3 linked regions of the Microbaculum marinisediminis genome follow. The main gene of each other region encodes a partner of the protein of the gene in region 3 in a complex. Links are inferred from orthologs where the notes say so. Each region holds a gene or a part of one and is shown on either strand. Other genes may lie near its edges. The genes, in order: eno, pnp and MUB46_RS14860.

Region 1 (2,964 bases), on a different replicon or contig from region 3:
CATCTGCATGCCGACGACGACGGCTTCCTGGCCGATGTAGAGATGGCAGAAACCGCCGATAAGCCCCATCCCGTACATCTGCCCGGCCTTCTCCTCGAAGCGCCGGATCAGCAGCATCTCGCGATAGGCTTCGAGCTCCTGTTCCCTGGTGAAATCGGAAGCAGGACTGCCACGAAGCGACGTCTTCGTCCCAGCGCGAGATTTCGCCTTCGCGGCCGGCTTCGATCGAGACCGGGGTTTCGCCGCCGCCGTGCGACGGGAGTCGGATTTGGCGCGAGCCGCCATGCGGGTCCTCCCTGGATGCCCAGTTGTTGCGCAAGAGGTATCGTACCCGCGATCGAAAAACCAGTGACAGAGAAAAATTATCTAATAATACAACCTATTGATAAATATAGAAAAACAGGTTTTTAACCGAAAAACGGTTAAACTAGGGGTGACCGCTGCGGAACCCCGCTTAGCGTTGCCCGCGCATGATCACAATATCGTTGGGATGGGCGACGTTGAGCAGGACGCGCGCCCGCTCTTCCAGCATATCCGGATCGAGGCTTTCGGGCCGCAGCAGCGCCACATGCTGCTCCAGGGACTCCCGTTCCCGGCGCAGATCGGCAAGCTCCTGTTCCAGCTCCGCGACCTCGGCGCGAAGCTGCTGCGAGGCATAGAAGCCGCGCGCGCCGGTAAGGCCGTGATAGACGAAATAGCCGATCACGGCGGCGCCGATTACGGGAATGAGAATTCCGGCCGTCGAGGAACGGACGGTACGCCTCGCCATGGCAAAAGCCTCCACAGGGATTACGGACGGTATCGTCGGCCAATCCCGTTAAGGCTCGATTAACTCTGCCGGCGCGCCATGGCGATTGCAGTGGACGGGCGCCGACGGCCGCAGGCCGCGCCGGTTCCGGTGTCCCGGACATCGCCGGGGGCGTCCCGGACATGGTCGGGGAACTCCAGGCCCCCTTACGGGATTGCCGGGCCTGCGGCCCGGCAATCAAGTCGTGTCGGAGGAGCGGCGCTCCTAGAACGCCTTCAACGCGGCCCGGCCGGCATAGAGCGCGGTCACGCCGAGCTCTTCCTCGATCCGCAGGAGCTGGTTGTACTTCGCCAGCCGGTCGGACCGGGCGAGCGAGCCGGTCTTGATCTGTCCGCAATTGGTGGCGACGGCGAGATCGGCGATGGTCGAATCCTCGGTCTCGCCGGAGCGGTGCGACATCACCGCGCGATAGCCGGCCCGATGCGCCATGTCGACGGCTTCCAGCGTCTCGGTCAGCGAGCCGATCTGGTTGACCTTCACCAGGATCGCGTTGGCGACGCCTTCCTCGATGCCGCGCGACAGACGCTCGGTGTTGGTGACGAACAGGTCGTCGCCGACGAGCTGGCAGCGATCGCCGATCGTCTCGGTCAGCATCTTCCAGCCGCGCCAGTCGTCCTCGTCCATGCCGTCCTCGATCGAGACGATCGGATAGGCGTCCACCAGCTCCGCCAGGTAGGCGACCATGTGCTCGGGATCGAGCACCTTGCCCTCGCCCTTCAGCTGATAGCGGCCGTTCTCGAAGAACTCGGTGGAGGCAACGTCGAGCGCCAGAACCACATCCTCGCCCGGCTTGTAGCCCGCCGTCTCGACCGACTTCATGATGAAGTCGAGCGCCTCTCGGGCAGAGCTCAGGTTCGGGGCGAAGCCGCCCTCGTCGCCGACATTGGTATTGTGGCCCGCGGCCTTCAGGCCGCTCTTGAGCGTGTGGAACACCTCCGCGCCCATGCGCAGGCCCTCGGCGAACGTCTCCGCGCCGACCGGCATGATCATGAATTCCTGGATGTCGATCGGGTTGTCGGCATGCGCGCCGCCATTGACGATGTTCATCATCGGAACCGGCAGTACACGCGCGTTGACGCCGCCGACATAGCGATACAGCGGCAGCCCCACCGCGTCGGCCGCGGCCCGCGCGACAGCCAGGGAGACGCCGAGGATGGCGTTGGCGCCGAGCCGCTTCTTGTTGGGGGTGCCGTCGAGTTCATTCAGAACGGCGTCGATCTGGACCTGTTCTTCCGCGTCCATCCCCGCCAGCGTGTCGAAGATCTCGCCGTTGACCGCGTCCACGGCCTGGGTCACGCCCTTGCCGAGATAGCGCTCGCCGCCGTCGCGCAGCTCGACCGCCTCGTGCGCGCCGGTCGAGGCGCCGGAAGGCACCGCGGCGCGGCCGATCGTCCCGTCCTCCAGAACCACGTCGACTTCCACGGTCGGATTGCCGCGGCTGTCGAGGATCTCGCGGCCGACGATGTCGATAATGGCGGTCATTTTCGTCCTTTCCGGTGCTTACAGCATGCGTTCAGGGGCTAATAGCCGAGCCGCCTGCCACAGGAAAGGGCCATTGGCGCGAAAACCGCCACGTGCGCCCGTGTCCCGCGTGCCGCGGCCCTTCTTCGAAGTGCGCGCCCGAAGGCTTTGCCGCCATGACCGACACCGACCCGCAGCTCGGTCGCGACGGTCCCGCTCCCGACCTCCCCCCGAAGCGGCGGTGCTCGACCGCGTGCCCGCCCCGCACCCCGACTACGTGCTCCGGCAGACGGGAGCGGCTCCGACAGGCCTGCGGGGCCCGGATCGGGGCGTGGCGCCGTACAGGGGGCGCGGCTAGAGCCGGACCGGCCGCCCCTTCGCCACCGTATCGAACGCCATCAGCGTCTCAACCAGCGCCGGCAGATCCTTCATCGCGATCATGTTCGGGCCATCCGACGGCGCCTTGTCGGGATCCGGATGGGTCTCGATGAAGACGCCGGCGACCCCGACGGCGACCGCGGCGCGCGCCAGCACCGGCACGAACTCCCGCTGGCCGCCCGAAGACGTCCCCTGCCCGCCCGGCTGCTGCACCGAATGGGTGGCATCGAAAATCACCGGCGCGCCGAGGCCCGCCAGGATCGGGAGCGACCGCATGTCGGAGACCAGCGTGTTGTAGCCGAAGCTCGCGCCACGCT
Region 2 (3,088 bases), on a different replicon or contig from region 3:
CGTGTTCAACCTGCCCGGATAGGAACCGGGCGCAACGATTTGGAGACGATGTCGCTATGTCGATTACTGCCGAACGCAAGCAGGAACTGATCAAGGAATACGCCAAGGGCTCCGCCGACACCGGCTCGCCCGAGGTCCAGGTTGCGATCCTCACGGAGCGCATTTCCAACCTGACCGAGCATTTCAAGACGCACAAGAAGGACAACCATTCCCGGCGCGGGCTCCTGAAGCTCGTTTCGCAGCGCCGCCGGCTCCTCGACTACGTGAAGGCGAAGGACGAGGCACGCTATCGGGAACTCATCGAGCGTCTCGGCATCCGCCGCTGACGTTCTTTTTCGCGGCGGCTTCAGGCCGCCGCGCACCACCCCGGAGGCTTGGTGGCCATGGGGAGGATAGCCGGACGCTTCACCTCCGGACGTTTTCGGGCACGAAGCGCCTCGCCATCTTGCCCATGGCTCGCCCTGCATCCCACGAGCCATGAGGCACATAGGTATGTTTGATATCCATCGCGAAGAAATTGAATGGGGCGGCCGCACGCTGGTCCTGGAGACCGGCAAGATGGCCCGTCAGGCCGACGGCGCGGTTTTCGCCAAGTATGGCGACACCACCGTACTCGCCACGGTCGTCGCCGCCAAGGAGCCCAAGCCCGGCATCGACTTCCTGCCGCTGACCGTCCACTACCAGGAAAAGTACTACGCGGCCGGCAAGATCCCTGGCGGCTACTTCAAGCGCGAAGGTCGCCCGACCGAGAAGGAGACACTGGTCTCCCGCCTGATCGACCGGCCGATCCGCCCGCTGTTCGTCGAAGGCTTCCGTTGTGACACCCAGGTCATCGCGACCGTCCTGTCGCACGACCTCGAGAACGATCCCGACATGGTGGCGATGGTTGCTGCCTCTGCCGCCCTGACGCTGTCGGGCGCTCCGTTCATGGGCCCGATCGGCGCGGCCCGCGTCGGCTACATCAACGGCGAGTACGTTCTCAACCCTCAGCTCGACGAGATGCCGGAATCGACGCTCGATCTGGTCGTGGCCGGTACCGGCGACGCCGTTCTGATGGTCGAGTCCGAGGCCCAGGAACTGCCCGAGGACGTCATGCTCGGCGCCGTCATGCACGGCCACAAGGGCTTCCAGCCCGTGATCGAGGCAATCATCCGCCTCGCCGAGCGCGCCGCCAAGGAGCCGCGCGACTTCGCCGCCGCCGATCATTCCGACCTCGAGGCGAAGGTCGCCGAGATCGCTGGCCAGGGCCTCAGCGCCGCCTACAAGATCGCGGCCAAAACCGAGCGCCAGGACGCCGTGGCCGCCGTCAAGGACATGGTCATGGCGACGCTCTGCCCCGATGACGCCGCCGACGGCGAGGGCCATGACAAGCAGAAGGTCGCCGACGTCTTCAAGAAGCTCGAGAAGAAGATCGTGCGCGGCTCGATCATCGAGACGAGCCATCGCATCGACGGCCGCGACCTGAAGACGGTTCGCCCCATCGTCGCCGAGGTCGGCCTGTTGCCGCGCACCCACGGCTCGGCGCTGTTCACTCGCGGTGAGACCCAGGCTCTGGTTGTCGCCACGCTCGGCACGGGCGAGGACGAGCAGTTCGTCGACTCGCTGTCCGGCACCTACAAGGAGCGGTTCCTGCTCCACTACAACTTCCCGCCCTACTCGGTCGGCGAGACCGGCCGCATGGGCGGCGCCGGCCGCCGCGAGATCGGCCACGGCAAGCTCGCCTGGCGGGCGATCCATCCGATCCTGCCGGACCATACCGAGTTCCCCTACACCCTGCGCGCCGTCTCGGAGATCACCGAGTCGAACGGCTCGTCCTCCATGGCCACCGTCTGCGGCACCTCGCTGGCGCTGATGGACGCCGGCGTTCCGCTCAAGCGGCCGGTCGCCGGTATCGCTATGGGCCTGATCCTCGAGGAAGGCGGCCGTTACGCGGTCCTGTCCGATATTCTCGGCGACGAGGATCATCTCGGCGACATGGACTTCAAGGTGGCCGGCACCGACGCGGGCATCACCTCGCTGCAGATGGACATCAAGATCGCCGGCATCACCGAGGAGATCATGCAGGTCGCCCTCGACCAGGCCAAGGGTGGCCGCATGCACATCCTCGGCGAGATGTCGAAGGCCATCACCCAGGCGCGGCCGGAGCTCGGTGAGCACGCCCCGCGCATCGAGGTCATCACCATCCCCGTCGACAAGATCCGCGACGTGATCGGCTCCGGCGGCAAGGTGATCCGTGAGATCGTCGAGAAGACCGGCGCCAAGATCAATGTCGAGGACGACGGCACCATCAAGGTCGCCTCGGCCGACGCCAAGGCCATCAAGGCAGCGCTCGACTGGATCAAGTCGATCGTGGCCGAGCCGGAAGTCGGCGCCATCTATCGCGGCAAGGTCGTGAAGGTCGTCGACTTCGGCGCCTTCGTGAACTTCTTCGGTCCGCGCGACGGCCTCGTCCACATCTCCCAGCTCTCCAAGGGCCGTCCGGAGAAGGTCACGGACGTGGTCAAGGAAGGCGACGAGGTCTACGTCAAGCTGGTCGGCCTCGACGAGCGCGGCAAGGTCCGCCTGTCGATGAAGGTCGTCAATCAGGAAACCGGCGAAGAGGACGATGCGGGCCAGGCGGCCTGATCTCCGACCCTCGGATTACTGCTTGGAACGGCCCTGTGGATAACCACGGGGCCGTTTCTTTTTAAGCCGGCTCAATCGGTTGGCGTCTTCCATAAAAATCTCGGCAATTTCTTCAGAACCCCGAAACGGCTCGCACCATTAGGTTGTGACGATCGCCGCGATGTTCGCGTGGTCTGTTTGCGAGGGGATTGCGATGCCTGCGTCGCAACTGGGTGCTGACCGGAATGGCCCGCGCGAATTGGGATTCTACCGGTTTCTGAACAGCCTCTCCTGGCCTGGAACCTATCTCGGCCGGCTGCTGCTCGTCTGTGCGGTCGCGCTGAGCGTGCCGCTGTTCGCGAGTCTCGGTCTGGTTGCATATCTGGACGACCGGCCGATCGAAACGCCGACCATCTTCGCCGCCGCGCTTGTCGGCGACGCCGTCGGCATCGGCCTCATGTTCCTCGGCCTGCGACTGGCCCTG
Region 3 (3,475 bases):
TTCGACAAGGTGTTGCCCATGGATGGCGCCTTCTACGCCTATGTCGATGTCGGGCGGTTCACCAACGATTCGGGCGAGTTCGCCGACCGGATGCTGCGGGAAGCCGGTGTCGCCACGACGCCCGGGCTCGACTTCGATCCGGTTCGTGGCAATCGATATCTAAGGATATCCTTTGCCGGCCCGACCGCAGAGATAGAGGAGGCGGTCGCCAGCCTCGACAGGTGGCTGAAGCGCTAGCGGCAGCCCGCGCTTCAGCCAATCCTCTCGATCAGTCGCCGAACAGGCTGCGGCGCTGCCACCAGCCCTTGCGCGGCTCGCTCGGCACGGCGCCTTCCGACACCGGCTCCTTGGGCGGCTCGGGCTTTGCCGCCGGTTCGGGCGCGGCCATCGGAACAGGCTCCGGCTCCGCTTCGGCGGCGGGCTCTTCCGGCTGCGTCGGGGGGACGTCCTCGATGGGCTGTTCAGTCCCCTCGGTACTTTCCGCAGCGGCTTCCGCCTCGCCGGACATTTCCGGCTCAGGGGCCGATGCCGGCTCTGCGGCCGATTCGGGCGCCTCGGCAGGTGCCTCGGCTGCCTCGACGACCTCCACCGGCGCGGCTGCCTTTCGGCGGGACCGGCGCGGCTTCTTCGGCTTTTCTTCGGCGGCGGGTTCTTCGGTCGATTCCGGCGCGGCTTCAGCGGCCTTGCCGGCTTCCTGAGGCGCAACGTCCTCCTGAGCCGAGGTTTCCGGAGCCGCGGTTTCTTGGGGCTGGGTTTCCTGGGGCTCGATGTCCCGCGATACGGCTTCCGGTGCAGGGGCTTCAAGCTGCGGCGTCTCGCCGGTCGCGGTTACCCCGCCGTCTTCCGTTGCCTCACTGTCTTCCGCTATCCCCGAGCTTTCCGCGGTCTCGGTGGCTTCTCCGCTCTCGGCGGCTTCCGCCTCGGCCGTGGCCTCTACGGTCTCGCCGCGATGTCGCCTGCCGCCGCGACGGCCGCGCCGCCGCCGCCGTCCACCGGACGACGCCGCTTCACCGTCCGCCATCTCGACATCTGGCTGCTCGCCGGTGCCCGGCACGGCTTCCGTCTCCTCGGACGTTTCGCCGGCGCTGGTATCGGCCTCCGCCGACGTGTCGCCACCGCCGCGCCGCCGGCGGCGTCTGCGCCTGCGCCGACCACCATCCTCGTCGCGCGCCTCACGAGCCTCACGGGATTCCTCGGTGTCCGCCTCAGCGGCGCTTTCCTCTTCCTCGGGTTCCACCGAGACCGGCCTGACGACCGCTTCCCGTTCGGTGGGACGCGCCGGCTCGCCCTTCTCAAGTTCGAAGGACGAGGCGCCGACGGTTTCGTCGGACCCGATCGTAATGATGACGCCGAACCGCTCTTCGAGCTCTCGCAGGTGAGCGCGCTTGTTGTTGAGCACGTAGAGGGCGACTTCCGAGCGGGTGCGCAGAGTGAGGTCGGTCGGCTTGCCCTTGAGCAGTTCCGTCTCGATCCCGCGCAGCAGGTTCAGGGCCACCGATTCCACGGAGCGGATGTAGCCCGTGCCCTCGCAGTGCGGGCAGTGCTGCATGGTGGATTCGAGCACCCCGGCGCGGATGCGCTGCCGCGACATCTCAAGAAGGCCGAAATGGCTGATCCTGCCGACCTGGATGCGGGCGCGATCGTGGCGCAGCGCGTCCTTGAGACGCCGTTCCACCGACCGGTTGTTGCGCTTCTCCTCCATGTCGATGAAGTCGATGACGATGAGGCCGGCGAGATCGCGTAGCCGCAGCTGGCGTGCCACCTCGTCGGCGGCTTCCAGGTTCGTCTTCAGCGCAGTGTCCTCGATATTGTGCTCGCGGGTCGACCGCCCCGAGTTCACGTCGATGGAGACCAGCGCCTCGGTCTGGTTGAGGATGATGTAGCCGCCGGACTTGAGCGTCACGCGCGGGCTGATCATCGCATCGAGCTGTGCTTCGATCCTGTTCTTGGTGAAGATCGGCTCGGGGTCGCGATAGGGCTGGATGTTCTTGGCATGGCTCGGCATGAGCATGCGCATGAAATCCTTGGCCTCGCGATAGGCCTCGTCGCCGGCGACCAGAACCTGGTCGATGTCCTTGGTGTAGAGATCGCGAATCGCCCGCTTCACCAGGCTGCCTTCCTCGTAAACGAGGGTCGGCGCCACGGATTTCAGCGTCAGCTCGCGAACGTTCTCCCAGAGCCTGAGCAGATACTCGAAGTCGCGCTTGATCTCCGCCTTGGTGCGCGATGCGCCGGCGGTGCGCAGGATGACGCCCATCCCCTCCGGCACGTCGAGCTCGCCGACGATGCCCTTGAGCCGCTTGCGGTCCGAGGCGTTGACAATCTTGCGGGAAATGCCGCCGCCGCGCGCCGTATTCGGCATCAGCACCGAATAGCGGCCGGCCAGCGACAGATAGGTGGTCAGTGCGGCGCCCTTGTTGCCACGCTCTTCCTTGACGACTTGAACGAGCAGGATCTGCCGCTTCTTGATGACTTCCTGAATCTTATAGGAGCGCCGCGGCCTGGACTTGCGGGCAGGCACTTCCTCGAGGGCGTCATCACCGCCGACCGATTCGACGGAGTCGTCGCCCGAGCCGGAGACGTCCTCGACAGTGTCGCCGGGCCGATCCTCGCCGGAGTCCGCATCGCCGTCGGCCTCGGCTTCCGGGGCGGAATCCGACACGGCGGCGTCCGAATCTGCGGACGACTGTTCGTCTGTGTCGTCGTCGGACTCGCCGAGGGTCTTTTCGTCCTCCTCTTCCGCCGCGAGCAGGGCCTGCCGGTCGGCAAAGGGGATCTGGTAGTAATCCGGATGGATTTCGCTGAAGGCGAGGAAGCCGTGCCGGTTGCCGCCGTAATCGACAAAGGCGGCCTGGAGCGATGGCTCTACGCGGGTGACTTTCGCCAGGTAGATGTTTCCGCGAAGCTGGCGCCGCGCAGCGGCCTCGAAGTCGAACTCCTCGACCTTTCCTTCGCGTAGAACGACGACCCGGGTTTCCTCCGGATGCGCCGCATCGATAAGCATCTTGGTGGGCATGTTCTCAACTCTGAATCGCAAGATTCCACGCGCGTCATCGCCGCCAACCTTGCTGGGGCAGGCGGGCGCGCCGGATCTGCTGGGTGTGTTCCCGGCCCGAAGGCCTGAAGGGAATCTGGGAAGAGGATGATGGGGTTTCGGGCCTTACCGGCCGGCTCAAAATGCAGTGCGCCCTGAGACGCATTGCTGGCCGGTGGCTCTCCAAAACCATACATCCGTAACACTCACTTTCCTGCCGGCAAGGCCGGCGGAGGGTCAGAAATCGGGCGAAACGAACTGTTCGATGCCGCCCTTTGCTGCCGCGAATTGGGTGCGCGGCGGTTGATTCGACCTCTGGCTTATGTCGGAGCGCGGCTTCAACGGGACGTCCCTGATTCGGCGAAATGCCCGGGTTGTCCGGCGGAACCTTCGGTCCTCTGCGGCCTGTCTCAGGGGGCCGCCTTGCGCTCAAGGCCAGAG

The links.
Region 1: the proteins of MUB46_RS14860 (region 3) and eno are in contact, whole or in part, in a solved structure (PDB 2FYM), measured with the Escherichia coli proteins. The link is inferred for Microbaculum marinisediminis from one-to-one orthologs.
Region 2: the proteins of MUB46_RS14860 (region 3) and pnp are in contact, whole or in part, in a cryo-EM structure (PDB 9QH0), measured with the Escherichia coli proteins. The link is inferred for Microbaculum marinisediminis from one-to-one orthologs.

The regions. Positions count from the first base shown.
Region 1 is NZ_JALIDZ010000012.1:3,714-6,677, forward strand. The notes cover bases 152-2,964. They hold eno (phosphopyruvate hydratase), read right to left. Parts: upstream 2,291-2,964; coding sequence 1,013-2,290; downstream 152-1,012. Other genes in these bases: pdhA (pyruvate dehydrogenase (acetyl-transferring) E1 component subunit alpha), read right to left, coding at 152-285; MUB46_RS20975 (FtsB family cell division protein), read right to left, coding at 455-769; kdsA (3-deoxy-8-phosphooctulonate synthase), read right to left, coding at 2,624-2,964. Also shown: more of pdhA, read right to left, coding at 1-151. UniProt on the Escherichia coli protein: Catalyzes the reversible conversion of 2-phosphoglycerate (2-PG) into phosphoenolpyruvate (PEP). It is essential for the degradation of carbohydrates via glycolysis.
Region 2 is NZ_JALIDZ010000004.1:168,915-172,002, reverse strand. Bases 122-3,058 are described here. They hold pnp (polyribonucleotide nucleotidyltransferase), read left to right. Parts: upstream 122-492; coding sequence 493-2,625; downstream 2,626-3,058. Other genes in these bases: MUB46_RS09680 (GGDEF domain-containing protein), read left to right, coding at 2,819-3,058; rpsO (30S ribosomal protein S15), read left to right, coding at 122-326. Also shown: tRNA pseudouridine(55) synthase TruB, read left to right, coding at 1-22; more of rpsO, read left to right, coding at 57-121; more of MUB46_RS09680, read left to right, coding at 3,059-3,088. UniProt on the Escherichia coli protein: Involved in mRNA degradation. Catalyzes the phosphorolysis of single-stranded polyribonucleotides processively in the 3'- to 5'-direction. Also involved, along with RNase II, in tRNA processing.
Region 3 is NZ_JALIDZ010000006.1:238,854-242,328, forward strand. The notes cover bases 69-3,392. They hold MUB46_RS14860 (Rne/Rng family ribonuclease), read right to left. Parts: upstream 3,017-3,392; coding sequence 269-3,016; downstream 69-268. Other genes in these bases: MUB46_RS14855 (pyridoxal phosphate-dependent aminotransferase), read left to right, coding at 69-237. Outside these bases: more of MUB46_RS14855, read left to right, coding at 1-68. UniProt on the Escherichia coli protein: Endoribonuclease that plays a central role in RNA processing and decay. Required for the maturation of 5S and 16S rRNAs and the majority of tRNAs. Also involved in the degradation of most mRNAs.